DNA from 2 places in the Cytobacillus sp. QJM3NY_8 genome. Region 1 is predicted to be linked to the other one. Evidence: riboswitches for the same ligand, from Rfam matches in the RefSeq annotation. Region 1 holds a riboswitch; the other holds the start of a gene.
What was found. A riboswitch is a leader RNA that binds a small molecule or an ion and turns the genes downstream of it on or off. The one in region 1 is predicted to bind preQ1.

Region 1 (14,793 bases):
GTTCATGAACAGATATCCATTCACGAATTGGATGTCACCTCGTCCTCATCCATAGAAGTTTTTAAAAACCTGCTCCTTCAATTGCCTTCAATTGATGTTTTAATCAATAATGCAGGCTATGCAGGAGCAGGATTTGCGGAAGAAATACCGCTGGAGGAGTATAGAAATCAATTTGAGACAAACGTTTTTGGAACGTTTGCAGTAACACAAGCGGTTCTGCCATTTATGCGAAAACAAAGAACAGGAACCATCTTAAATGTAAGTTCCATCAGCGGAAGAATCGGGTTTCCAGGCTTATCGCCATATGCCGCATCAAAATTTGCTGTAGAAGGGTGGAGTGAATCACTTAGACTTGAAATGAAACCGTTTGGCGTAAATGTTGTCCTGATTGAGCCAGGATCTTTCAGGACTGGCATCTGGACAACAGGGAAAAAGATAGCGGAACCATCCTTGAAAAAAGATTCACCTTATTATCCATATATGACAAAAATTCAAAATTACCTTGAACAAGGCGAGCCCTTTTATGAAGATCCGCTAATCGTAGCGAAAAAAGCAGTGAGCATTCTCAGGGAAAAAGAACCTTCACTCAGGTACCCGGTAGGAAAGGGTGTACGCACAAGAATACGCCTGAAAAACGTACTGAACTGGAAAAGCTGGGAGAAAATCATAATAAAAACTCTTTACAAAAAATAGAAGTTTTTTTCAAAGTTTGTTGTTTTTTTTACTCCAAATTTTATTTAATCTGCTGAGTTGATCTTCGCTGTGGGCACTTGATCCTTGAAAATGCATACGCATTTTCTTCGTGCGGTGATGATTCAAGGAAGACAATTCAAAGTCCTTCGGGAGGAGAGGGAGTAAGAGACCCCACAAGCGAAGCAAAGGAGGCTCTCATGCCTCCCCGCGGAAAGCAACGGACATCATTAAACACTAAAACAACAACAAATTAACTTATAAACAAATACACCGTAATTATTATCCCAACGATAAAAAAAGCAAATGTCCCTGAAAGAAACGGATTGATATGAATGAAAAATTCAGCTCTTTCTTCTTCATTCATATGAGTCATCATATTTAGCTTAATCAGCAATCACATTATTTGTCCAGGCATCATCCTGTGAAAAAGCAAATAGGCTTAATGCAAAAAGAATAAAGCTGCTGTAGGCAATGGTATCAAGCAGAGGGAAGTGAAGAAAAAACGAAATACCCGCTGCTAAAATTGATTCTAAAATAAAGAACAACAATGCCCAAACCCAGAATTTTTTTTGTCTAACCATGCAGGACCTCCTATTTTTGTTTTCTTTTATAACGAATAGGATGATAAAAAGTTTCAAAATTTTCCTTTTTTTCTTCTTTTTTCTTAAGCCCCCAATCTCTGATTAATTTTCATGTATCGAGAGAAAATAAGAAAACTTATCTTAGATCATCTGGGGGAGATGGAATGAAAAAGGGAATGAAAAAATACTTAATCACGCTGTTATTATTCATAGCCCTGCTGATTGTCTGGAACCAGACGGAAGCTGAAGTCTCCGGACCGCCAACCATCCATCTGCGCCTGATGGAAACAACGGATTTGCATGGAAATATGATTGGTTATGATTACGAAGACCGCAAGAAAACAGTGGAGTTTGGGCTTTCAAGAACGGCCAGCTTAATTAAACAGGCAAGAAATGAGTCTCCTAATTCCCTTCTATTTGATAATGGGGACATTCTTGAAGGCAACGGACTCGATGAGTATGCCTATAGAAGCCATCCGCTTGACATGGCTAATGTCCATCCTGTTTTTAAAGCCATGAATACTCTGCTTTATGATGCTGCTACGGTGGGAAATCATGAATTTAATTACGGAATTGATTTTATGGAAGAAAGCCTCAGGGGGGCTAACTTTCCTTATGTCAATGCCAATATATATGTTGAAGACAGCAATCAGCTCGATGAGGATGATTTGAATTATTTTAATCCCTATACCATTATAGAGAAAGAAGTGACAGATACAGCCGGGGAGAAGCATAAGCTGAAAGTTGGAGTCATCGGCTTTATCACACCGATTGTTGCGGAATGGAATAAGGAGTATTTTCACGGAAACCTTAAAGTGAAAAATATAAAGGAAACTGCCGAGCATTTTATCCCTATTATGAAAAGCAAAGGGGCAGATATTATTGTGGCTCTTGCCCATACAGGTCTAGAGTCCGATAAAGGACTGGATGAAAAAAAGGGCAACTCAGTTCATGCCCTCAGCAAGGTTAAAGGATTAGATGCCATTCTATTCGGGCACAGCCATTCTGTTTTTCCTGTCAAAGATGAACTGCAAAAGCTGCCTGGAATCGACTTAAAGACTGGCACCATTAACGGAACTGCTGCAGTCCAAGCTGGATATTGGGGCAATCATCTTGGTCTCATCGATTTGAAAATTGTTTTCCAGGATAGCGAATGGAAAGTTAAAAGCAGTCTTTCGTCGATCAGGCCCGTTTACCGGACAATCAATAAAAAAAGCAGGGAAGTAATACCCGCAGACCCAATAATTGAGCAGATTATGAAAAAAGATCATCATGATGCCCTGAATTATTTGAAAAATAAAAAGTAAAAGGCGCCCATGGGACGCCTTTTTCCTATAAAACCGAAAACTCCTCATTTTTCAAATCAGTAATAAACATATGTCCCGGAGCATGTGTAATCATAATTTCCGGCTTCACATGCATGGCAACTGCCTGGGGTGTTACCCCGCAGGCCCAGAAAACCGGTACCTCTCCATCTTTAATGGTCACAGGGTCCCCAAAATCTGGGCGTTGGATATTGCTAATGCCGATTGCTTCTGGATTTCCAATATGGACAGGGGCCCCATGGACAGATGGGAAGCGGCTTGTCACCTGTACAGCCCTAATGGCTTCCTTTTCTGTCATCGGACGCATACTCACTACCATCGGGCCTTCAAACCGGCCTGCACCCACACAGCCAATATTGGTTTTATACATCGGGACATTCCGATTTTCCTCAATATGGCGGATAGGGATATTATTTTTGAGCAATGCGTCTTCGAATGTAAAACTGCATCCGAGCAGAAATGCTACCATATCATCATTCCAATAAGATGTTATATCTGAAAGTTCCTCAGCGAGCTCTCCGTTTTTATATACCCTGTATTTTGGCAGGTCGGTTCTAATATCAGCATTTGGAGCTGACAGCATTGGCACTGGTGAACCTGGTTCAGTCACATCAATGATTGGACATGATTTAGGATTACGCTGGCAGAAGAGCAGAAATTCAAAGGCCAGCTCCTTTGGCAATATAGCCAGATTAGCTTGAATAAAGCCATTAGCCATTCCTGCAGTTGGATCATCCCAATCCTTTACACGGATTAATTTGCGCGCCTCTTCGGGATTCAATTGAGAAGGGGTGATCATATGAAAATCTCCTTTCATGCTTATTTAAATAGCTCGGGGATACCATTGATTAATGAATAAACCCCCATGTAAGACATGGCTATCACGATAATGACTCCGAAAATCGTCATCCAAAGGGGATGTTTATAATCACCGACAATTTTGGTTTTATAGGCAGCAATCAGCATTACACCTAGTGCAATCGGCAGGATAAGCCCGTTTAATGAACCAACTAAAACCAATATTTTTACCGGTTTTCCAATCAAAACAAAAACAAATGTAGAAATGGCGATAAAACCGACAATGACCCATTTATGATATTTCTCGACAGCAGGGCTCAATGTCCGAATGAATGAGACCGATGTATAAGCTGCACCGACAACAGAAGTTATGGCAGCTGCCCACATAACTACTCCAAACATCTTATATCCAATATTCCCCGCTGCCAGCTGGAAGACAGAAGCAGGAGGGTTGGATGGATCGAGTGCAAGGCCCTGTGAAACCACACCCAGTGCGGCAAGGAACAGGAAGATACGCATAATGGAAGCAATCCCGATTGCACTGACAGAGCTCTTTGTGACTTCCGGCAGAGCTTCTTTTCCTTTGACTCCAGCATCAATTAAACGATGCCCGCCAGCGAAGGTAATATAACCGCCAACCGTTCCGCCGACTAGTGTAATAATGGCCAGAATATCAATTTTATCCGGCACGAACGTTTTGACAACAGCTTCACCAACAGGAGGCTGTGCAGTAAACATTACATAAAGAGTTAATCCAATCATGACAAATCCTAAAATCTGTGTGAAACGGTCCATTAATCTGCCCGCTTCTTTTACAAGAAAGATGCCGATTGCCAAAATTCCGCTTAGAAGGGCGCCCAATTCAGGGGATATACCGAAAATAACATTTGTACCTAACCCGGCACCGGCAATATTCCCAATATTAAAAGCAAGACCGCCCATGACAATCAGGGCAGCAAGGAAATATCCCAGTCCCGGAAGGACATCGTTGGCAATATCCTGTGCGCGCTTTTCAGAAACGGCTATGATTCGCCAGATATTCATCTGTGCCCCAATATCGATAATAATAGAAATTAAAATTACAAATCCAAAACTCGCAAGCAGGGTTTCTGTAAATACTGTCGTTTGTGTCAGAAAGCCTGGTCCAATGGCAGAAGTGGCCATAAGGAATGCGGCACCCAGCAAAAGACTGGCATTAGATTGCTTTTTCATTCATTTTCCCCCAATAATTCTATTTGTGGTTATCTTTCGTGCTTCTTTTACCTTGCATCAGCACTATTTGTAATGATTGAGTTCCATTCGCGCTAGAGTATTCTTCTTCAACAGAACTATTCCCGACAATCGCCCCTAAAAGCCTGCACGCTATTTTTTAAAACCTCATATGCACTATTTCAACCCGATGAGAACATCGGAATCCCCGCAAGATAAATAAGTCTCCTTAAAGGGGCACCAACTTTTCACTACTTCCACGAATATCGGTTTTATTTCAAAAACTCGCTGATTTTCGCTACCTGGATTCCTGCTTCATTCAGTGCCTTCGGAATATATTGGGCAAATTCAAGTGCGCTTTCCCCGTCACCATGGATGCATATCGTATTGGCCTCAATGGAAACGTCAGTACCCTGGACAGAATGAACCTTTCCTTCCTTGACCATGCGGATTACCTGATTTACAGCTTCGCTATGATCTGTAATAAGTGCATTGTGTTCCCTTCTTGAAGTAAGAGTTCCATCCTCCTGGTACGTGCGGTCTGAGAACACCTCATTTGCAGAGCGGAGTCCAATTTTCCTGCCGGCTTTTACTAATTCGCTTCCTGAGAGCCCGAAAAGAATCAGTTCAGGATCCACTTTATAAACCGCTTCTGCGATTGCTTCTGATAATGGTGCGCTTTTTGAGGCCATGTTGAATAATGCACCGTGCGGTTTTACATGCTGAAGCTTTCCGCCTTCAGATTTAACAAAGGCATACAAAGCACCAATTTGATAGACCACTAAGTCATAAGCTTCCTGAGGGGTTATGTTTATATCCCTCCGGCCGAATCCATGCAGATCCTGGAGTCCCGGATGGACACCCAGGCCAACATTCTTCTCAAGTGCCATCTTAACTGTTTTTCGCATGGTCGCAGGGTCGCCGGCATGAAAGCCGCATGCAATATTGGCAGAAGTAATATAATCAAGTATTTCCTCATCGCTCCCCATCTTGTATGAACCAAAGCTTTCTCCCATATCACAATTAATGTCTACAATGTGCATCTTAATTTCCTCCTCTTGTTTTTAAAAATATGCCTTGCTTTAATTCCCTTAATTTCATTTCTCTATTAATTAATAACTGCTGCGCCTGTTCATTTGATATTTCTGCAAAACTTAAGGAGTCTCCGGGTTTGGCCTGCGCCAGAAGGGGGAGGTCGACAGCAGCAACCTGTCCAATTTTTGGATAACCTCCAGTTGTTTGCCGGTCAGCCAGCAATACAATCGGATTTCCATCCGGAGGAACTTGAATGGAACCAAAATTTACGGCTTCAGATATTTGCTCAGCATGTTCTGACAGCGAAAGAGCAGGGCCTTTCAGTCTATATCCCATCCTGTCCGATTGTGAGGTAACTTCAAAGGCATGTTTGAAAAGCTGAACCTGGCTTGCTTCGGAAAATAAATCAAATTGGCGGCCCCTTGTTATTCTGATTTCTGGATTTGCCGCTGTGTCCGGTATGAGTTCTGATGCAATACCCCAGTCGTTTTCAACAAAAGTCCTATCAAGAATCTGTTTTGTCAAATACTCCGTTATTTTCAATGATTGGAGAGAAGGTTTGCCGGTTTCCAGCAGGTCTCCTGACTTTAATGCTCTGCCTTTATAACCGCCAATTCCTGCACGCAGGTAGGTGGATTTGCTGTTCATTACATCAGGTACGGCAAATCCGCCCGCAGCAGCCAGATAGGCTCGGCACCCTTTACGGCACCGGCCGAATTTAAGTTCACTGCCTTTTTTCACAAAAACGGATCTCCATGTCCGAACAGGCTGGCCATTGATGGAAGGGGAAAGGTCACCGCCGCAAATCGAAATGAGGGTATCTTTTTCAAATGTTAAAATTGGACCCATCATCGTTATTTCTAAAACAGGATCATTTTCTTCGTTTCCAGCCAGCAGATTGGCCATCCGGTGTGAAAATGGGTCCATGGCCCCGCTGGAAATCACGCCAAACTTTTGATAGCCGGTTCTCCCCAGGTCCTGAATGCTAGAAAGGAGTCCAGGCTTTAAAACGTTAATCATTGTTCCGTCTCCTCCCAATGATGGTATTCTTCCAGACTGATTGGCTTGAATTTGATTTGGTCGCCTGCTTTAAGTAGGGTAGGGGAGTCATCCGTCGGCCGAAACAATTTAACAGGAGTACGCCCAATCAGCTGCCAGCCGCCTGGCGTCTCGATGGGGTAAATACCCGTCTGCATCCCGGCAATCCCCACTGTTCTCTCAGGAATCTTTAGACGCGGCGTATCCCGTCTTGGTGCGGCAATTTGTTCTGACATTCCGCCAATAAAAGGGAATCCTGGTGCAAATCCAATCATATAGACCAGGTAGCTGCCTGAGGAGTGAATTTCAATAACTTCTTCGGGGGTAATCCCATTATGCTCTGCCACAAAATCAAGATCCGGCCCAAATTCTCCTCCATAGCATACCGGGATTTCAACAATTTCAGGTTCCGGCATATTATTTTCCGTCATCTCTTCAATAAGCGGTTTAATCAGTGAACACACGAAATTAAACGGGAGCTGGCCATTTGAAAGCTGATAGGCCTTAAATGGATTATAAAAAATGGTTACAGTTGTGTAAGCAGGTATGTATTCAATCATCCATTCGGGAGGGTACTTTTCAAGAAAGGCAGTCAGCGACTGAACTTTCTGATGAGTTTCCTTGCTGATTTCTTTCCCAAGCTCAACAAGAACAGCATCATCCCCTAATGGGTGAAGGGTGTATCTCATCATTTCACCAGCTTTCGCAGTAAATTTGTTTGTACTGAGGAATAAAATATTATTTGGTAATAATAAATCTTCATTTTTATTCAAAAGAATTTCATTCATTATTCTTTCTGAAAAAAGGGAAAATCATGTCTTCTAATGCTTGAATGAAAAACATTTATTAGTAATGTTATATATTTATGCAATGTCCTTAGCAGAAGAATATAATATTATATAATAGACTGAAAATTCTATTTGTGCAAATTATTCTGCTAGAAGGCGTACCAATATCTTCAAAGTTTAGTTTGTCCATCATTTTGGGAATAGAGGAGGTACATCACCATTTAGGGAGAGATCATATTGGAAGCAGATTTAGAAATGAACTTATCAGAAAGATTTGAGGCTGCCTTTAACCGTATTCACAAAGCCTTAAAACAATCTGCTAAAAACGCCAGAACAGATAGATTTTATAAACTTATAGAAATACAGAAAAATCATTCGCTGATTCGATTATATGAAGATGATTTGCATCAGTTTGCCAAGCTGCGAAATGCCATTGTCCATGAAAAAATAGACCTTGATTATTATATTGCGGAGCCTCATCTCGAGACGGTAGAAAAGATTGAAAGGATTGCCGGCCATTTTGAAAAGCCAAAAACCGCACTTTCCATAGCTGCAACTCCGGTATTTTATTTTTATGAAGATGGCAAGCTAACGGATGTACTGGCCATAATTAATAAATTTTCACACTCCCAATTCCCCATTTACTCGAGAAAAGAGGAATACTCATGGCTATTAACTTCGGCAGATATCGTGAAATGGATGGCAGAGCACTTTACAGAAGAAACAATCCAGTTGAAAAAGGTGAGAATTAAAGAGCTTTTCAGCAAGAAATCAAAGAATCAAATCTCGTTTGCAGGCAAACATACATCTATCTTTGAATTAGAGGATATGTTTGAGGACTGCCGAAATAAAAATGAAAAGCTTGAAGGGATCATAGTTACCGAGAACGGAAAGCCGACTGAAAAACCAAAAGGCATCATAACAGCGTGGGACCTCCTGGAAGCCGATTCAGAAAATTAAAACGCAAAAAAGGTGCAAGCAATAGCTGCACCTTTTTTGCCGGTTCCGATTATTGCAGCAGTCCCAGACGCATCAGAGTAGACCTATCCTGAATATTCATTCCTGCAGACCTTCTTATAAATGTCCCTTTTTTTGCAATGCCAAAGGAATAGCGTGAAGTCGATGTAAACCTGATCATGGCTTCAGTCCCTCCTTATGAAATTGGCGCTGCATTATTACTTTCCCGCGATTTTGAATAATAAAACTTTTTTACTGTATAAATTTAAGCCTTCTAAAAAGCCAATAAAGATGATAATATAAACTGATAGTTCAATAGCTAAATCCGTGTACACGGTAGAGGTTCTAGCTACCCTCTTTAAAAAACTAAGGAAAACAGGTCTGCTTTCTTAGTGGTCCTGTTTTTCTATTTAAAGGAGAATTTTTATATGAAAAATGATAAAGCACTCGTTGTGTTCAGTGGCGGTCAGGATAGTACAACTTGCTTATTCTGGGCAAAGGAACGTTTTGAAGAAGTGGAAGCCGTCACTTTTAATTATAATCAGCGTCATAAGCTGGAGATCGAATGTGCACAGCAAATAGCAAAAGAACTGGGGATCAGGCACCACATTCTAGATATGTCCCTATTGAATCAGCTGGCACCAAATGCACTAACCCGTGATGAGATTAAAGTAAAGGATGGGGAGGAAGGCGGGCTTCCATCCACATTTGTGCCTGGGAGAAACCTTTTATTCCTGTCATTTGCTGGTGTGCTGGCCAGTCAGATTAATGCAAAGCATATTATAACCGGGGTGTGTGAAACAGATTTCAGCGGCTACCCAGACTGCAGGGATATTTTTATAAAATCATTGAATGTCACCCTTAATCTATCAATGGATGAACAGTTTGTGATCCATACACCATTAATGTGGCTCAACAAAGCAGAGACATGGAAGCTGGCAGATGAATTAAATGCCCTTGATTATGTGCGTGAGAAAACACTGACATGCTATAACGGAATTCCGGCTGATGGCTGCGGTGAGTGTCCAGCATGCCATTTAAGGAAAAATGGCCTTGAAGAATACCTCAAGGAAAAGGAGGAGCTTTAAGCCATGTACGGTTTCAGGATTGTTGATAAACTGCAGAAGATAAATGAGGATATCAAACCCGATCAGCTGAAATACCACCATAAGCGTGTAATGGTCAGCAAGGAATTCACTTTTGATTCAGCCCATCATCTGCATTGCTATGAAGGCAAATGCAAAAACCTGCATGGGCACACCTACAAGGTGATTTTTGGCATAAGCGGATTCGTGGATGACAGAGGATTAATGATTGATTTCGGCGACATTAAAAAAATTTGGAAAAACGAAATTGAAATATTCCTTGACCACAAGTATCTGAATGAAACGCTGCCGCCAATGAATACGACAGCAGAGAATATGGTTGTCTGGATTTATGAAAAAATGGCACAAAGCCTCCAAAACAGAAAAGAGCAATATGTTGGTGCAAGAGTAGAATTTGTGCGCCTTTTTGAAACTCCTACAAGCTATGCGGAAGCAAGAAGGGAGTGGATGGAGGTTGAGTAAGATTCCTGTTCTCGAAATATTCGGACCAACCATTCAGGGTGAAGGAATGGTGATCGGCCAGAAAACGATGTTCGTCCGTACAGCAGGCTGTGATTATTCATGCAGCTGGTGTGATTCATCCTTTACCTGGGATGGAAGTGCGAAAGACAGCATCCGCCAAATGGAACCGGATGAAATTTGGAAAGAGCTTAAAGAGCTGGGTGGGGATGGATTTTCCTTTGTGACCATATCCGGGGGTAATCCTGCACTTTTAAAAAATTTGAGTGAACTCATTTCTTTGCTCAAAGCAGAAAAAATTAAGATCTGCCTGGAAACACAGGGGAGCCGCTGGCAGGATTGGTTTTATGAAATTGATGAACTGACCCTATCCCCAAAACCGCCGAGCTCAGGCATGAAAACAGACTTCGATGTGCTCGGTTATATTGTGAATAATCTTCAGACCAAAAGAAAGGCAGAGCAGCAGGTCTCACTGAAGATTGTTGTTTTTGATGATAAGGATTATGAATATGCTAAAAACATTCATAAGCGCTATCCCGGTGTTCCGTTTAATCTGCAGGTGGGAAATGATGACACTGTTACAGCTGACGACCGAAATTTATTGCAGAAACTGCTTGACAAATATGATTGGCTCATTGAAAAAACGATACATGACAATGATTTGACAGATGTTAAAGTACTTCCGCAGCTGCATACATATGTATGGGGCAATAAGCGGGGAGTGTAGTATCTGCTAATCCCGCACCAATTGGTGCGGTTTTTTTTGTAAAGGATGTTCAACAATTTATGACAGATTCCGAGAAATTTATGATATTATACGTTTGAACTTAACAATACATAAGTGCTGTAAATTTCTATAGATAGGGAGAGTTAGATGACAGATAACACCATTATTCGATTTAATTCCGTTACAAAAAGATATGATAATGATCCGCCAGTTTTAAAAAATGTCAGCTTTGAAATTGAGCGCGGGAAGTTCTATACCCTTTTAGGGCCATCGGGCTGCGGGAAAACGACCATATTGCGATTGATTGCCGGATTTACTGAACCTTCCGAAGGGGACATTTATTTTAATGGGCGAATAATAAATAATGTTCCAGCCAACAAAAGGCAAGTAAACACCGTTTTTCAGGATTACGCTCTATTTCCGCATTTGAATGTGTATGAAAATATTGCATTCGGTTTAAAAATCAAAAAAATGAAGAATGCCGATATTGAGAGGAAAGTAAAGGAAGCGCTAAGATTTGTAAACCTTGAAGGCTACGAAAATCGTGAAATCAAAGAAATGTCAGGTGGACAGCGCCAGCGTGTTGCCATCGCGCGTGCCATTGTCAATGAACCAGAGGTTATTCTCCTTGATGAACCTTTATCCGCACTTGATTTAAAGCTGCGGACCGAAATGCAATATGAGCTGAGGGAACTGCAGAGAAATCTGGGCATTACGTTTATTTTCGTCACACATGACCAGGAAGAAGCATTAGCCATGTCAGATGAAATTTTCGTACTTAACAGCGGAAGCATCGAGCAAAGCGGAACTCCTACTGATATTTATGATGAGCCGATCAATCGTTTTGTAGCAGATTTTATTGGGGAATCAAATATCGTTGCTGGAACGATGATCCAAGACTATCTGGTGAAGTTTGCCGGCAAATTATTTGAGTGTGTTGATGGGGGCTTTGAGCCAAACGAAGATGTTGAGATCGTCATCCGCCCTGAAGACCTGGCTATTACCGCACCGGAAGATGGGAAACTGAAGGTACAAGTTGACTCGCAGCTCTTTAGGGGAGTCCATTATGAAATCAGCTGCTATGACAGCGATGGCAATGAGTGGCTGGTCCATTCAACGAAAAAGGCGACAGTCGGGGATCAAATTGGCCTTCATTTCGATCCCGAAGCAATACACGTCATGAGGCACGGGGAAACAGAAGAGGAATTTGATAAGCGTCTTGAAGCTTATGAAGAGGAAAGCCATGAGAACTAATTCCCGCAACTTTTATTTAATTCCTTATGTCCTTTGGATTGCTCTCTTTGTAGTAGCGCCATTGCTTCTTGTTCTGTATTATTCGTTTTTTGATATTGAAGGGCACTTCACTTTGGAGAATTATAGAAAGTTCTTTACACCCGTTTATTTAAAAATGACTTTAAGCTCCTTTTGGTATGCCTTTTTAATAACGTTATTTTCATTGCTGATCGCTTATCCGACAGCTTATTTGCTTACTAAGACGAAACATAAGCAGCTGTGGCTCTTATTAATTATACTGCCATCGTGGATTAATTTGCTTTTAAAAGCCTATGCATTCCTGGGTATCTTTGGAACATATGGTGCAGCGAATAGCTTTTTGGATGCAATGGGAATAGGGGGCAGGCAAATTCTGTTCACTGATTTCAGCTTTATCTTTGTGTCAGTATACATCTTTCTTCCTTTCATGATTTTGCCGATATTTAATTCTCTGAATGAACTGAATCCAACCCTTCTTGATGCCAGCAATGATTTAGGCGGGTCTTCCTGGGTAACATTTAAACGCGTAATTTTTCCTTTGACACTTGATGGCGTGAAATCGGGATGCCAGATCGTCTTTATCCCTGCACTGTCATTATTCATGCTGACAAGGCTGATTGCAGGAAACCGTGTCATCACTCTTGGAACAGCTATTGAACAGCATTTCCTTGTGACACAGGACTGGGGAATGGGCTCGACCATTGCCGTATTTCTGATTATCGCAATGGTGTTCATTATGGTGCTGACAGGCAGAAGAAAGCGGGGGATCCTATAATGAAAAAGAACAGGAAATGGCCGGCGATTTATTTGGCACTTATCTTTATCATCCTGTACGCCCCGATCTTTTACTTGATATTTTATTCATTCAACAGCGGAGGGACCATGTATCAATTCGAAGGTTTCACCCTGGATTGGTATCGGGAGCTGTTTGCTGATGCCCGATTACTCATCATTGTCCTTAACACCATTATTATTGCCCTTTTATCTGCAGCGATTTCGACCATTATTGGAGTGGCTGGAGGACTAGCCATTGCCTATGCTAGAAAACGCAGAGTGAAAAATACGCTCCTGTCACTGAATAATGTGCTGATTGTCAGTCCGGATGTCATTATAGGCGCCTCGTTTTTGATTCTGTTTACAATGATCGGACTTAAGCTTGGATTTGTATCTGTTTTGCTTGCTCACATAGCCTTTAGTGTACCGATTGTTGTGCTGATGGTTTTGCCTAAAATAGAAGAAATGAGCACGTCCATGATTTATGCAGCCATGGATCTTGGGGCAAGCAGATTCGATGTGCTGACCAAAGTCATTCTCCCTTATATTACTCCTGGAATTTTCGCTGGCTTTTTTATGGCCCTGACGTATTCCCTGGATGATTTTGCGGTAACTTTCTTTGTTACAGGCAACGGCTTTACCACTTTGTCTGTTGAGATTTATTCACTGGCAAGACGGGGAGTTTCTTTAAATATTAATGCTTTATCTGCTTTGCTTTTCCTATTTACAATCATTCTGGTAATAGGCTATTACTTTATTACGAAACGAAATGATAAGCCGAATGGAATGGGGGTAAGGCAATGAAGAAGCTTGTTCAGGCACTCGCCGCCGTATTAATTGTTTCATTTGCCTTATTGTACATCGCTTCAGGGCTGAATTCCTCCCAGGGCTACACAAGCGGAAATACTTTGACCATTTTTAATTGGGGCGACTATATAGATGCAGACTTGGTGGACAAATTCGAACAGGAAACAGGCATAAAAGTCATCTATGAGACATTCGATTCCAATGAAGCGATGATGACGAAAATTGAACAGGGCGGCACAGCTTATGATATTGCTGTTCCATCTGAATATGCGATTGAAAAAATGAATGAGGAAGACCTGCTTTTGCCGGTTGATCATTCAAAAATTCCGAACCTGAAATATATCGATCAGCGTTTTATGGACCTGCCTTTTGATCCCGGGAATGAATATTCAATTCCCTATTTCTGGGGTACTGTCGGAATTCTTTATAACACCGATATTTTAGGAGATAAAAAAATCACAAGCTGGAATGATTTATGGGACCCTGAATTAAAGAACCAGATCCTGCTGATAGATGGGGCAAGGGAAGTAATGGGCATGGGTCTCAACAGTCTCCATTATTCGCTGAATGACAAAAATAGAGACCATTTGGTCGAAGCTAAACAAATGCTCGATAGTCTTACTCCTAACATTAAAGCCATTGTCGGTGATGAAATCAGAATGCTGATGGAAAATGATGAAGCCGGCATTGGGGTGGTCTGGTCCGGCACGGCTCAGGAACTCATGTGGGAGAAGGATAATCTGGAATATGTACTTCCGGAAGAAGGCTCCAATCTTTGGTTTGATAATATGGTCATCCCTAAGACTGCCAAAAACCCGGAAGCAGCCCACCAGTTTATGAATTTCATCCTTGACCCGGAAAATGCGGCACAAAATACAGAATACGTTGGATATTCAACGCCGAATAAAGAAGCGCTGAAATATATGGACGAAGAAACAATTTCAGATGAACGATTCTATCCGGATGAAGAAATGACAGCTCGGCTGGAGGTTTATGAGAACCTGGGAAAAAGAATGCTTGCTTATTATAACGAGCTTTTCCTTGAATTTAAAATGCATAAAAAATAAAGTTCTGCCAGGATCAATTCCTGGCAGTTTTTGCATTGGAACTGTTTTAAATAATCAGGGAATGCTAGCCCAAAGGAGGATGGAAAATGAAAATATTCATCAGTATATTTTTATTGATTTTTTCATTCGCAAGTATAGGGAATTCCATAAGTGCTGC
Region 2 (14,793 bases), 1.6 Mb from region 1:
GTTGACATGATGGCAGCCATCGGTGCAGCCAGTACAATTCCCGCAAGCCATGGAGGAAGAACTTCCATGGCAATCAACGGCATAACTTTATCTCCCACTTCAATCCCCGGCAGAATAGGACGGGCAAATACGCCAATTAAATGCATGCCAAGCATGATAAAGCCGACTACTATTGTTCCGATTATAATGGCCCTGTGCATGGCTCTGGCATTTTTATATGACATGGCCCTCACTGCGACCTGAGGAAGGCCTACAACTCCAACTCCCACCAGAATCCAGAATGAGGATACATATAAAGGAGTCAATCCGCCATCAAAGCCAAACGGTGTAATCAGATTCGGATTTTCTGAAGACAGGTCGCTGATAATATTCGGTATTCCTCCACCTGCCACAATAACAGCAACCAGAAGGATCATGGTGCCGATGAACATGATTCCGCCTTGGACAGCATCCGTTACGGCAACAGCACGGAAGCCGCCGATAACCACGTAGACCATAACAGAAGCCGCAAAAATGAATAAAGCAGACAAATAGCTTAATCCTGTCAGTGACTCAATTAATCTTGCTCCGCCAACCCATTGGGCAGCCATGGCAGAAAAAAGGAAAATAATGATGCTGAGAGAGGATAGCCAGACAACCCATCTGCTGTTATATCGTTCTTTTAGAAAATCGATGAGCGTCACAGCATTATACTTTCTTGCTGTGATGGCAAACTTTTTCCCCAGCACCATGAGAACGAAATAACCTGTGACAACCTGTGACATCGCAAGCAGCACCCAGCCAAGCCCCTGTGTGTAAGCAACGCCGGGACCTCCAATGAAACTGCTGGCACTTCCGTAGGTTGCAATCATCGTCATAGCCAGAATAAAACCGCCAAGCTGCCTTCCCCCAAGAAAATAATCCTGCAGGAACGAACTCCCGGTATCAATCTTTCTGCTGGACCATAAGCCTACGAGAAAAATAATAATTAAAAAGATGAGAAGAGGAAAAATTACCTGCCAATTCATTCAGATTCTCCCCCTTCCCCGTTTTCTTCAAACGGCACTTCTTTAAACAGGAACTTAACAGCTGCAGTTACCAGAATCACCATTACGGCAAATCCTGCTGCGCAGCTCCAGAAAAACCAGGCAGGCAACCCCCAAATATATGTATACTCACCAGCAGGCCCAGACCCCATCCCATAGGCAAACCCATACCACCATACAAAATTGAAGAGCACCAGACCAATGCCAATCCACGCCTCTCTCTCTGCGATTTTAAAGTGCGGATCTTTTTTATGTATGCCTTTCTTCATTTTGTCCCCCTTCAGAGCTTTATTATAGTAACGTACCATAAAATACAGAATATTCCCTGAATATAATCCCACTTATGTATATTTTCTGCAACAAAAAAAGCAGATTGCTCTGCCTTTTTGATATTATTTTAAAATTTCACTTTAAGCAAGCTAGGATCTTAACGATTGTCAATTGTCTCCGGGTAAAGGTCATGGTTCATTAAACGGTATTCTGCCATTTTTTCATATTTCGTCCCCGGCTTGCCGTAGTTGCAATACGGATCAATGGAGATTCCGCCACGTGGCGTAAATTTGCCCCAAACCTCAATATAGCGCGGGTCCATTAATTCAATAAGGTCGTTCATAATGATGTTCATGCAGTCTTCATGGAAATCGCCATGATTTCTAAAGCTGAAAAGATATAGCTTTAATGACTTGCTCTCTACCATTTTCTGATCCGGAATATAGCTGATATAGATGGTCGCAAAATCTGGCTGTCCTGTTTTCGGGCAAAGACTCGTAAACTCAGGGCAATTAAACTTTACAAAATAATCGCGGTTTGGATGCTTATTGTCAAAAGCCTCCAGAATATCAGGCGAGTATTCAAAAAGATATTTTGTACCCTGATTTCCCAATAGCGTAATATCCGTTAATTCCTCATCTTTTCTTCCTGACATAAAAAAGCCTCCCTTTATACGATCCCGCTGATCCTAAGAAGAGGTCCAAAAAGTACAGCTTAAAAAATAAAAACCATATCCTCTTATGGATATGGTTGATTATTATAATCAAAGCCATAGTTTTTTATAGAGGGTGAAGCTATGAACCTCTCCCGCTCACACGGGAATATTCGAAATATAATTGTCATTGTTACTATAGAGAAAAAGCCTGTTTCTGTCAATAGGGGCTTCTTTATCTGGTTTTCATTTATTCTTCTATAGTATAATTACGTTAATTTTCTTAGAAAGGTGACATGTTATGTGGAATGAGTTTAAAAAATTTGCCCTGAAGGGAAATGTGCTTGATTTGGCTGTCGGGGTTGTTATCGGAGCTGCCTTCGGAAAGATTGTATCTTCTCTTGTAGATGATATCATCATGCCGCTTGTTGGATTGCTGATGGGCGGAGTAAACTTTACGAATCTGATGGTAAAAGTTGGAGGAGCTGAGGTCAAATACGGTTTATTCATACAGAATGTGGTTGATTTCTTCATCGTGGCATTCTCTATTTTCATCTTTATCAGGATTATCAACAATCGTTTTAAAAAGAAAGAAGAAGCAACACCTGCACCAGCTGTGGATAAAAACGTTGAGCTATTAACGGAGATAAGAGACCTTTTAAAAACCAATAAATGATGAAACTTATATAATAGTTCTGACGTATATACATATACAAATGATTTTAGGGGAGAAATGAAACAAATGTATGTACAGCAAACCGCAAATAATAGTTATTTGCCTTCTGTTTTACGGGCATTCGCCTTATCATTGGGTATTGCTTTTATCGGAACGATGGCGGGTGTTTTCGTCCCTCCAGCCCTGTTTTTGCCGCTCATGATTCTTGAACTCGGAATGCTGCTTTTCGCTTTCCTGCTTCGCCGCAAAAAGGCCATCGGGTATCCATTCCTTTATGTATTTACATTTATTTCAGGGATGACGACCTATCCGATTGTTGCCCATTACCTGGCTGCCATTGGCCCGAACCCCGTACTGGTCGCACTTGCAGCGACAACGGTTGTGTTTACAGGCCTGGCTGTATACGCTACGACAACCAAGCGGGATTTATCTTTTCTTGGCGGCATGCTGATGGCAGCATTGCTTGCCCTTATTGCAATCTCTATTTTCAGCATCTTCTGGCCGTTAAGCTCTAACGCGATGCTGGCATTCTCCTTCATCGGAGTGCTTGTATTCAGCGGATATGTGCTATTCGATTTCAACCGCATGAAGCATTATGGAGTTTCACCGGAAGAAGTGCCTTTAATGGCTCTTAACCTATACCTTGATTTTATTAACCTGTTCATTAATATTCTTCGTATTTTTGGAATTTTGGGGAGCAGGGACTAAACAGGAGTGCGAACTCCTGTTTTTTTATGTGCAAGCTTCATTTCTTTATTCCTTCAAAAAGATTAGGTATGATCAGAAGTAAATCCGAAAGGCGGGATAATAATGAATTATATTTTGGAAACCCAAAATCCTGATAAAAATATTACGCTTGAACAGGCCATTAATGGCCAATATACAATGGCTGTTTTCGTCCGCCATCTTGGCTGACCGGTGTGCAGAGAATATCTTGCGCAGTTGCGCGAGCGCATAAGTGAATTGGAAGCCAGAGGTTTTCAAGTTATTGTCATTGCTCCTTCTAAAGGAACATTCATCAATCAATTCCTTGAGCAATTCGGCCCGTTCCCTTTTCCAATCCTTGGCGATCCATCCCGGGAAGCTTATAGAGGAATGGGACATAAAACAATGCCAAAGTGGAAGCTCCTTTCAAAAGCAGCATTTGGATTTATAACAGGAAAAGTGAAGGGGTTTGTCCCTGATAATGAAAAACAGAAGGAATTTGTCACGAAATCCATGAAGACCCAGAATGTCTACATTCAAGGCGGGACATGGCTTTTCTCGCCACAGGGAAAGATTTTATGGAAGCATATTGATGAATCCCCTGAAAATCACGCAAAGATTGCTGATGTTTTAAAGAAAATGGACGAAGTGAAAGCTTGAAAGGCAGTCAATTACTTGGCTGCCTTTCGTTTTGTTAACTCCCATATTTCACGCAAAACCGGCATCTCTTCCATTTCCTTCTCCGTTACAAGATCCCATTGAATCCCGTTTGGTTTTGGATATGGCGTGTTGGTTTTGATCAGTTCCTTTTCAGTGGCAATCCAGTCGATAGTCAGATCATATGGATCCCTCGGGATATCTTCCTCTATCACCTGGGCGCTATTCACTGTTCCAATTACAGGGATTTCTGGATTTCCCAGCTCTCTGATTATCGCATATTCACGGTCGGCATAGCCCTCCCCTTTTCCGACACGCCGCCCATCCCGGTGAAGGCCCACTGATCCGGCAAAAAACAAATCAATTTTCGGCAATTCGGTGAGAGGAACTTCTTTACCATATGAGTGGATATGCTTAAGGCTCGCTACTTTTCGCTCCTCCCCGGCTGGGACCCATTCCGGCTTTACCATAATAAATCCTGCTTTCAGCCTTGGAGTTGGAACCAGCAATGTCTTTCCATCTTTCAAAATTTGTGCACGGACCGGCAGCTGCGGAGAATCAGGATTTACCTTAATTACCTTAGCCTCTTTATACTCAGGCATAGTAAAAACAAATGCAGCCGCTTTTTCAGCTCCTTTGAAATTGGGGATTCTATTTTTTAAAGGAAACGGAAAGCGTCCAAGCTTGTTTTCCTCGAGAAAATTCCATATGTACTCACGGATTTCTTTCTTCGTATTCATTGCGTTTCACTTCCTTTCTTTTATTTTATCCATAAGGGATAAAACTGAATAGAAAAAGAACTTCATTTTTTAAAAGAAATAGGTTTTAAGTCAAGATCTCGTGGTAAACAAATAATGCAAGGCCAATAACAAAACAGAAGGGACTGGTTGACGATGAAAAGCGTAACAGCGACTTCAAGGTTCGTCATTGGCATTGCAAGAAACCAGGGAGGGTTTGCAGAGCGTACGAAAGGCACTCTCGTCTATAACCGATATATTTAAAATCGGTTCGGCCCTATGCAAATCATAATCCTCAGGTTGTCCGTCATCGGACTTAAAAAAGGTGCAGACCAATCGGTTTGCATCTTTTTTAATGCCTTAAATCCCCTAAAACCCCTCTTCTTTTCTCCCTATCTGCTAAAAAAATTCCTGATCATTGTTTAGACATGTATTTTTTTCACCATAATGGCAAATAAAAGGAGGTTTCTAGATAAATGTCTGAACATGAACAAAAACAAGAATCAACCATGTCCCGGAGGAGATTCATCCGTAATTCCGGGTTAGTTGCCGGCGGTTTGGTAGGAGGCGGCATTCTTGGCGGCTTAATTGGCGCAAACATGAATAAAGACGGTACAGCAACGGAAGAGAATGCCCATACAAACGGGCATGATCAGGTTGCCTATCAGCAGTCACCTTTATATTTCACAAACCCCGAGATATTCGGAATCCTTCAGGCGGCCGTTGAGAGAATTTATCCAAAGGATGAAAATGGCCCTGGCGCTAATGATTTGGATGTTCCATTTTTTATTGACCACCAGCTTGCGGGCTCATGGGGAAACAATACAAGGGAATATATGCAGGGCCCTTTCTTCCCAGGCTCAAACTTTCAGGGTTACCAGTCCCCTTTAAAACGGCATGAAGTCTTTGATGTCGGCCTTGTTGCCCTGCAGACCTACAGCAATGATAAGTTCAATAAGCCTTTCGCTGAACTGGAGGGTGAACAGCAGGATGAAATCCTTACCGCTTTTGAGGAGGATAAAGTAGAGCTCCGGGGTGTTACTTCCAGGACATTTTTTAATATTCTCCGGGCAGCAACTATTGAAGGCGTTTACGCAGATCCTGCCTATGCCGGAAACAAGAATATGGAAGGCTGGAAAATGAAAGACTTTCCTGGCCATCAGATGAGCTATATCAATCAGATTGAGTCTGAAAAATTTGCGGAAATTGAACCAAATAGCCTCCATTCATATACGAAATAGAACTATCTCTTAAGGAAGTGATAAAAAATGGCTAAAACATTGCCTAAAACAGATGCCGTCATTGTAGGAGTTGGATGGGCCGGCGGAATCATTGCGGCTGAACTAGGGAAACAGGGATTAAAAGTGGTCGGCCTGGAGCGGGGAAAAGAGCGCGGTGTCAAGGACTACTATGTTGTCCATGATGAACTTCGCTATGGAATCCGCTATGAATTAATGCAGGACCTTTCAAAAGAAACGATTACCTTCCGCAACCAGGGGAAAGAAAGAGCTCTTCCGATGCGTCAGCTTGGTTCCTTTTTGCTTGGTGAAGGCTTAGGAGGATCCGGTGTCCACTGGAATGGCCATACTTTCCGCTTTTTGCCTTATGACTTCGAAATTAAATCACAGACGGTTAAAAAATATGGAGAAGCAAAGATTAAGGGGCTTCAAGTTCAGGATTGGGGCATTACATACGATGAATTGGAGCCTTATTTCTATGAATTTGAGAAGGCGGCAGGAATTGGCGGTGAGGAAGGTGAGCTAGGGCCAAAGAGAGCAAATCCATTCCCAAATCCTCCAATGAAGGAAACACCCATTACAGCAAGATTTAAAGAGGCAGCGAAATCATTGGGAATGAAACCTTACCATATGCCATCCGGCAATATGAGCCAGGCATATGAAAACCAATATGGCGCCAAGCTGGCTCCATGTCAGTATTGTGCGTTTTGTGAACGCTTCGGCTGTGAATATGGTGCCAAGGCAGATCCGACCGTTGCCGTCATTCCGTTTGCCAAAGAAACTGGAAATGTGGATATCCGCAACTTTTCGAATGTAACAGAAATTATTCACGACGGCAAAAAAGCAACTGGAGTACGCTATGTGGATGTGCAAACGAAGGAAGAATTCATCCAGCCGGCAGAAATGGTTATTCTGACAAGCTATGTCATGAACAACACCCGCCTGCTGCTGACATCAAAACTGGGGCGTCCATACAATCCTGACACAGGGTCAGGGGTTATTGGAAAGAATTATTGCTACCAGATCCTTCCCGGATCAGCTGGATTTTTTGATGAAGAACAATTTAATACATTCATGGGTGCCGGTGCTCTTGGTGCTACTGTGGATGATTACAATGGAGACAATTTTGACCACTCGGATCTGGGCTTTATCCATGGGGGCTCCATTTCCCTCAACCAATCAGGATACCGTCCGATTCAATATAATATGGTTCCGACTGATACACCGAAATGGGGCAGCAAGTTCAAGGAGAATTCCATTAAGTATTTCACAAGGGCTTTAAGCATTGGGACACAGGGAGCATCCATGCCTGTGCAGCACAATTATATGGACTTAGACCCTTCTTATAAAGATGCCTACGGGCTTCCGCTGTTACGCCTGACATACGATTTCACCGAGCAGGATAAGAATCTTTATAACTATATTGGAAAAATCACCGACAACATCATGAAGGAGATGGGACCATCAAAAATTAATGACCGGCAGCAGCTGGAGCACTATGACATCGTCCCTTATCAGACAACACACAATACCGGCGGCGTGATCATGGGGACTGAGCCCGAAACATCAGCTGTAAACAACTATCTGCAGATGTGGGATGCAGAAAATGTATTTGTCATTGGCGCATCCGCTTTTCCTCACAACGGAGGGTATAACCCGACAGGAACAGTTGGTGCACTCGCCTACCGTGCTGCTGAAGGAATCATCAAATACAGCAAAGAAGGCGGCCTGCTTGCATAAGAAAGGCGGAAGCGCCTTGCCCACCCCCGAAACCAAAGGGGGCAGGCGCACTTACTCACCTTTTTAAAAATCCACAAAAAGGAGTGAACATCATGGGGCTTTCAAATATCGGAATTCCCGGATTAATTATCATCCTTGTTATTACCTTAATTATCTTTGGTCCTAAAAAGCTTCCGGAAATCGGGTCTGCCTTTGGAAGGACCTTATCAGAATTCAAGAAATCAGCCAGAGAAATTATGAGTGATGATGAGGAACCCGATTCAAAAAAACGTCCAATCGAAACGGCTGACCGGAAGGATAAACCGCTTTAATAGGAGGGTTTAGATTGAAAACGGATGAACAAACCCTTGTAGAGCATTTAACAGATCTAAGAAAAGTGCTGATTCGATCACTGATTTTCTTTATAGCCAGCTTTGCCCTTTGTCTGTTTTTCATCAACAGACTGATCCCTATGCTCGCGAATGATCATGAGCTTGTCATGCTTGGACCGCTGGATGTGATTAAGATGTACACGGGAATTGCAGGAAGCATCAGCCTTGGGCTTTCGCTTCCTTTTATCTCATATCAGGTCTGGCTATTTGTGAGGCCCGCATTAACGGAAAAAGAAAGCAAAGTATCATTGATATTTTTTCCGGCTATTCTCTTCAGCTTTATCGGCGGTCTTTGCTTCGGCTTTTTTATTATATTCCCTGCTATTTATCAGTTTTTAATGCTATTGGGTGAATCACATTTTGCGATGATGATCACTGCCAGGGAATATTTTTCTTTTCTGCTGATGTCGACCATTCCTTTTGGTTTTCTGTTTGAAGTGCCTTTGCTGTTATTGTTTCTGACAACCATCGGCATTGTTACCCCAGTCATGCTCAGCTCGATGCGAAAATACGCTTACTTGATCATGGCTGTTGTATCAGCTCTAATTACACCGCCTGATTTATTTTCACAGATTCTTGTCCTTGTGCCCCTTATCGGGCTATATGAAATTGGCGTTATTATGTCAAAATTAAAATTCAAGAAATTGAAAGCTGTTCAGGAATCTCCATCCAGCGAGATATAAACAAGTTTAGGTTGGCCCCCAAAAGGATATTTAATAAGAAAACGTTCTTTTGGGAGGTCTGTTAAATGAATGAACAGGATCATGTAATCAAACAAGATGGTGAATTGGATACAAAAAATATCAAGAATGTAATGGACAAAATGTCAAATGAAAGGGCCGAAGATATTTTAAGCAATTTCGACGAGTTTAAAAGCTATCTGGCTGAAAGAATCGAGCTTGGCAAAAAGCTGGGATTAAATGAGGAACAGCTTGCGGTAACAGCGGAAAAGGTGGCTGGCTACCTGGCTGAAAATGTGGAGCCAAAAAACCGCGAGGAACAGCTTCTGAAAGAATTATGGAAAGCTGGCAATGATGAAGAGAAGCATAAGCTGGCCCATATGCTTGTACGACTGGCCGAACAGGCTTAATAACAAAGCCGGAATTGTTGTGCATGACAATTCCGGCTTTATTACTTTTTCAGATTTCTATAAAGATTTATAAACTGGTTTGGCTTAGACTTTACTTGAAAAGAGAATAGCCCCCGATTGGTATGAAGATAGAGAAAACCAATTTCGCAATTGGAAGATCTGTATGACATATCCCAAACTTCATCAAGGAGAAATTTATCCGTTGGCGAAAGGATGTGATCCTCAAATAAATGAAGATAAAGTTCCTTTTCAATGTATTGCTGCTGATTCCAATCGATCTTCCGGCTGACTGTTATAAAAGGATGGGAAGCAATGATCCGCACATGAACCTCCATATAAAAAATGATTTGCTTCCATTGAAACATAATGCGGACAGCGATTCAAATGGCTGAACCTTCCCCTATATATTCCTCCAGCAATATCGCATAATAAGTCAGGTCTACCGGCCTGCCGTCTTTTATTACATGCTGGCGCAAAATTCCTTCATGCTTCATTCCTGACTTCTCCATAATCCTCCATGACCCAGGATTGTCTGTAAAAGCAAGGGCATAAATGCGGTTATGGTTCAGCTCTTCGAATCCATATTTAATAACTGCCCTGGCTGCCTCTGTACCATAACCTTTCCCCCAGAACGGCTTGCCGATCCAATAGCCGATTTCTGCTCTTCTGTTTGCATTAGTGCCTGTAATATTGATGAGTCCTATTAAGCTATTATCCTCTTTTTTCGTTATGGCGAAAATCGCGATTTTACCTTTTCTCTCTGCTTCCAGGATGCTTGTAATAAACTCCCTTGCTCCCCCTTCCGGATAGGGATGGGGAATATTTAGTGTTGTTTTGGCCACATCATAATCACTGGCATATTCTTCTACCTTGAGTGCATCGTCAAGGGTAAGACTGCGAAGAATTAGGCGGCTGGTTTCAATTAGGTCCATCTCATTGCCTCCTTTTTTGTTTAACAGCAATATTTCTATTCTTCGAAAGAATATCCTTTATTTTTCCAGAAGATTTTTCAGCTTATCCAGCAACTTATTATTTATATCTAGGTATTTTTAATTAAATATTCCCACACAATTAAGAAAGCACACCACGATTACAGTAGTGTGCCATTATCTTTTAATTATTCAACCGTCACAGCCAGTTCCCTGATTAATAGAGATGGCGAACCAATGTAGCCTGTGGCCATGAATCCCATCGAAAATTCCAGGTCTGAGCCGATGGCTTCAATATTATTCAATAGCTCATAGAAGTTTCCGGCAATCGTCATTTGGTTTACTGCATTTTGCACTTTACCGTCTTTGACATAATAGCCATTAGCCGCAATGGAGAAGTCCCCTGATACGGTGTTGGCACCGGAATGGAGGCCGGATAATTCGGTTATGATTATGCCCTCTGACAGCGATGATAACAGCTCGTCATAGCCTTGATCAGATGGAATGACATGAAGGTTCGTTGGAGCTACCGTTAAAGCGCCCTTATAAGAAGCTTTGTAAGCATTGCCCGTCGATTCCACACCATCTTTTTGAGCCGTTTTGCGGTTATGCATCAAGGTAACAAGTCTGCCGTCTTTCACAATATCTTTCCTGGCAGTGGCGACCCCTTCGCTGTCGAAATTTGAGCTTAGCAGACCTTCCTCTAAAAATGGATCATCCACTATATTCAATGACGCTGCCGCAATGATCTCCCCTGTTTTGCCCTTTAAAGCCGATTGCCCTTTTTGAGTATTTTCCGCTGAGAAGATAGGGATGTATGTCTGAAGGAGGGCGCTGGCAGCATCATTTCTCAATAATACAGGATATTTCTTGCTTTCAGCACTTCTGGCATTAAGCTGAGATAAGGCTTCTTCTACTGCATGCTTGGCAATTTCCTCAGGCTTCAAGATGGAAAAGTCTCTCGTAAACTTGGAGTATTCACCGTTTTTCACTAGATCTCCCTGCTTAACGATAACTGATACATAAATGCCGGCATGATTGTTCTTTTCGCTGAGATTCAGGCCTTTGCTGTTGAGAAGAACCCTTTCCGTTTCACCGCTCCTCAGCATGAAATAATCAGTCCCGGTTACCCGCTCATCATATGCATAGATGTGTTTTTCTATTTCCTTAAGCAGGTTCATTTTTTCAGGGATTGTGACCTCCGCAAGATTAGCTGAATAGTAGTTTCCTTTTTCATACCTTTCGCTGCCGGCAAAGATTTCTTCCTGTACTTCATCTTCAATAAACTGAGAGTTTTCCTTTGCATTCTCGATCAGAAAAGACAGGGAGTCCTCATCCAGTTTCTCCGTAAAAGCATAGCCCATCCTGCCTTCGTAAAGGCCTCGGAAGGAGGTTCCGAACACTTCGGAAGTATCGTAGGAATCAATTTCCCCTTTGTAAAGCTCGCAGGCGAACTTCTCCTCTCTCTCATAATACAGCTCCATATCTGTAAAACCATGCTGCTCGCCAAGCTGAAATAGCTTTTCCTTAAATTCCTGCAGATTCATATTATTCGCCCCCCTTTGTTCCGCCAACAGTCATTTCGCTTACGCGGATCATCGGCTGGCCAACATTGACAGGGATGCTTCCGCTCAGGGAACCGCACATGCCTGCACCATGATCAAGGTTATTCCCCACCATATCAACCAGCTGGAGAGTTTTTGGGCCATTGCCTATTAAAGTAGCACCTTTTAAAGGTTTGCCGATTTTTCCATCTTTCACAAGGTACGCTTCCATAACGGCAAAATTATAATCACCAGTTGTTGTATTGACCTGGCCGCCACCCATGTATTTTGTATAAATTCCGTACTCTGTATTTGATACGATTTCTTTCGGAGTGGACTTGCCATTTGCGATATACGTATTGGTCATCCTTGAAGTTGGCGCAAAACGGTAGGACTGCCTTCTGCCAGATCCGGTTGATTCCATACCCATTCGCCGTCCGCCCAATTTATCAATCAAGTAACCTTTTAAAATACCATCTTCAATCAGTACATTTTTACAGGCTTTTTCCCCTTCATCATCAATGGTAATGGATCCCCACTCATTGGAAAGTGTGCCGTCATCAATATATGTAACGACATCTGAAGCCACTTTTTCACCAATCCGATTTGTAAATACAGAGTTCTCCTTCGATACAAATGTGGCTTCAAGGCCATGACCGCATGCTTCATGGAAAATGACGCCGCCGAATTCATTATCGATGATGACAGGGAATTTTCCGCTTGGGCATGGGTCTGCACCAAGCATCGTAACCGCGATGCGGGATGCTTCATTTGCATAATGTTCAAGGTTAAGGTTTTCCATGAATTCAAAGCCTTTATGGGCTCCAGGTCCATAGAAGCCAGTCTGCATTTGATTTCCTTCTGCAGCAATCGACTGAATGGCAAGGCGGCTTCGCACCCGGCGATCTTCAACAAACTTACCTTCCGAGTTGGCAATCAGCACATTCTGTTCTTCATCCAAATACCTGACCGTAACCTGCTGGATGCTGCTGTGATAGTTTTTGGCAATTTCGGATGCCTTTTTCATCACATCTACTTTGCGGATCTTCTCCACTTCGCGCGGACTCAGAGATATAGGATGTGCTGCCGGAATAATTTCCTTTTGCAGCCGTGCAGGCTGAATGATTTTCTCACCTCTGATCGCCTGGGCAGCATTGCCCGCAGCTTTCAGCAAACCTTCCTTTGATCCATCCGTTGTGTAAGCATAAACACTCTGCAGTCCCTTAAACACGCGAATGCCTATCCCATAATCCCTGCCTGATAAGCTGCTCTCAATTTTCCCGCCCTGAAGTGCAAGGTTATTGGTGAAACGATCCTCAACAAACACTTCCGCAAAATCCCCGCCAGTGGCCAAGGCTGCTGTAATTACATCATGAATGACTGATTGTGAAAGCATAAAAACCCTCCTTCTTTCTAACTTTTCAAACTATTCTAATCATATCGTACTGATCTCTATTTTAGTATATTTTTTCCTTTTTTGACCAATAAGGAGGATGATTATGCCTCGGTCTGGAGACTTAAATGGGTTATTGGCAAGTTCGGATTTCTATTTGTACGGGGCTTGGTCTATTTGCAGGTTTATTTATTTATTTGCTAGGTTTGGTGCTCTATTTGCAATTTCTTATTTGCAAGTTCAGCCGCTTTATTTGCAATTTCGTTTATTTATTTGCAAGTTCAACTGCTTTATTTGCAGCTTCACTTATATTTGTTAGTTATGTCGCTCTATTTGCCGCCTCACTAATTTATTTGCAAATTGAGCTGCTTTATTTGCAAAGCTTTTTTCTACACAAAAAAAAGCGCCACATCCATGGCACTTTTTTTATAAGACCCCGGAAAACAGCCGGGCGAAGGATTCCTTCGATCTTTCCGCCAATCCGCGTTTATAATACTGGACGGGGCTTATTTTTTCGCTTTCTTCCAGATCCTCCTCATAATGGGCGACAAGATCACGGATGGAGCTTGTACCGTATAGGAAGACGTTGACTTCAAAGTTCAAGTGGAAGCTGCGCATATCCATGTTCGCAGTTCCTATTGAAGCGAGGATTCCGTCAACGATAATGATCTTCTGATGCAAGAAGCCTTTTTTATAGGAATAAATTTCAACGCCATATCGAAGCAGTTCCGCAAAATAGGACCGGCTTGCGTATTGTGTCAGGAAGCTGTCATTGATCTCAGGGACCAGGATGCGCACTTCCACTCCTTTAGCCGCAGCCACCCTTAATGCAGTGCGAATGGATTCATCAGGGACAAAATAAGGTGTGGCAATCCAAATGGATCTGGTCGCGCAGGATATCATTGAATAATATAAATCGCTCATAATTCCCTGCTGTGTGTCGGGTCCGCTGGCCACCACCTGCACGGCACCATCGAGCACATCATCATCTATTGGATATTTTACATTTCTGTATTCCTCCAGCACATCTTCCTTGCTTACATATTCCCAGTCCAAGAGAAAGACCGTATGCAGTGTGTACACAGCCTCCCCCTTCAGAAGCATGTGAGTATCCCGCCAGAAACCGATTTTTTCATTTTCGCCCAGGTATTCAACGCCCACATTCAGTCCGCCCACAAAGCCGACTTTCCCGTCTATAACAACTATCTTGCGATGGTTTCTAAAGTTGAATTTCTGATTGAAAAAACCGTACTTCAACGGAGAAAATGGACGTATCTTAATGCCTGCATCCTCCATGGACTGCAAATCCTCCAGTGTAATCCCCATGCTGCCTGCCGCATCAAAAATAAACAGCACCTCCACACCCTGCCTGGCTTTATCCATCAAAATATTGATGATTTCCTTGCCAAGTCTGTCAGAGCGGAAAATATAGTACTCCATATGAATAAACTCTTCTGCTTCATGCAGCTTTTTCTTGATTTCATTAAAAGTCTCTTCGCCATTTTTGAGAATTTTTGCCCTTGAATTTGTGCTTAGCGGAGTCAGTGCTACATTATTGGCGAATTTTGCAAAGCAGTGCTGGCTGTCCTGCAGGAATGATGTATCAGGCGTGTATTCTCTTTTCATCAGCTTCTTCCATTCATCCCTGTCTCTGCTTCTTTTGCTTTTAAACAGGTGGCCTTTCAAATAAAGCTGTCCGGAAAACAAATAAAACAGATAGCCGGCAACCGGAAAAAATACAAGCACATACATCCACAGCAAGGTCT

Region 2: it holds a riboswitch for preQ1, as region 1 does, so the genes downstream of both, queF (preQ(1) synthase) here and queC (7-cyano-7-deazaguanine synthase QueC) in region 1, are expected to answer to the same signal.

Annotation. Positions count from the first base shown of each region.
Region 1 is NZ_CM149681.1:2,616,161-2,630,953, reverse strand. Features, by position in the region: gene AC0VZ9_RS13685 (SDR family oxidoreductase) at 1-693, shown strand, start outside; gene AC0VZ9_RS13680 (hypothetical protein) at 1,077-1,274, opposite strand; gene AC0VZ9_RS13675 (metallophosphoesterase) at 1,439-2,581, shown strand; gene AC0VZ9_RS13670 (putative hydro-lyase) at 2,607-3,398, opposite strand; gene AC0VZ9_RS13665 (NRAMP family divalent metal transporter) at 3,419-4,609, opposite strand; gene AC0VZ9_RS13660 (LamB/YcsF family protein) at 4,879-5,649, opposite strand; gene AC0VZ9_RS13655 (5-oxoprolinase subunit C family protein) at 5,651-6,661, opposite strand; gene pxpB (5-oxoprolinase subunit PxpB) at 6,658-7,368, opposite strand; gene AC0VZ9_RS13645 (CBS domain-containing protein) at 7,705-8,427, shown strand; gene AC0VZ9_RS13640 (hypothetical protein) at 8,477-8,605, opposite strand; PreQ1 riboswitch class I at 8,758-8,800, shown strand; gene queC (7-cyano-7-deazaguanine synthase QueC) at 8,853-9,512, shown strand; gene queD (6-carboxytetrahydropterin synthase QueD) at 9,516-9,992, shown strand; gene queE (7-carboxy-7-deazaguanine synthase QueE) at 9,985-10,716, shown strand; gene AC0VZ9_RS13620 (ABC transporter ATP-binding protein) at 10,864-11,970, shown strand; gene AC0VZ9_RS13615 (ABC transporter permease) at 11,960-12,763, shown strand; gene AC0VZ9_RS13610 (ABC transporter permease) at 12,763-13,566, shown strand; gene AC0VZ9_RS13605 (ABC transporter substrate-binding protein) at 13,563-14,636, shown strand; gene AC0VZ9_RS13600 (divergent polysaccharide deacetylase family protein) at 14,723-14,793, shown strand, end outside.
Region 2 is NZ_CM149681.1:1,037,362-1,052,154, reverse strand. Features, by position in the region: gene panF (sodium/pantothenate symporter) at 1-1,007, opposite strand, end outside; gene AC0VZ9_RS05590 (YhdT family protein) at 1,004-1,294, opposite strand; gene queF (preQ(1) synthase) at 1,453-1,950, opposite strand; PreQ1 riboswitch class I at 2,061-2,106, opposite strand; gene mscL (large conductance mechanosensitive channel protein MscL) at 2,249-2,623, shown strand; gene AC0VZ9_RS05575 (Bax inhibitor-1/YccA family protein) at 2,690-3,331, shown strand; gene AC0VZ9_RS05570 (AhpC/TSA family protein) at 3,542-3,988, shown strand; gene AC0VZ9_RS05565 (5-formyltetrahydrofolate cyclo-ligase) at 4,000-4,725, opposite strand; gene AC0VZ9_RS05560 (gluconate 2-dehydrogenase subunit 3 family protein) at 5,199-5,963, shown strand; gene AC0VZ9_RS05555 (GMC family oxidoreductase) at 5,991-7,700, shown strand; gene tatA (twin-arginine translocase TatA/TatE family subunit) at 7,793-8,011, shown strand; gene tatC (twin-arginine translocase subunit TatC) at 8,026-8,754, shown strand; gene AC0VZ9_RS05540 (DUF3243 domain-containing protein) at 8,820-9,161, shown strand; gene AC0VZ9_RS05535 (hypothetical protein) at 9,203-9,484, opposite strand; gene AC0VZ9_RS05530 (GNAT family N-acetyltransferase) at 9,542-10,093, opposite strand; gene AC0VZ9_RS05525 (TldD/PmbA family protein) at 10,279-11,637, opposite strand; gene AC0VZ9_RS05520 (TldD/PmbA family protein) at 11,639-13,030, opposite strand; gene cls (cardiolipin synthase) at 13,454-14,793, opposite strand, start outside.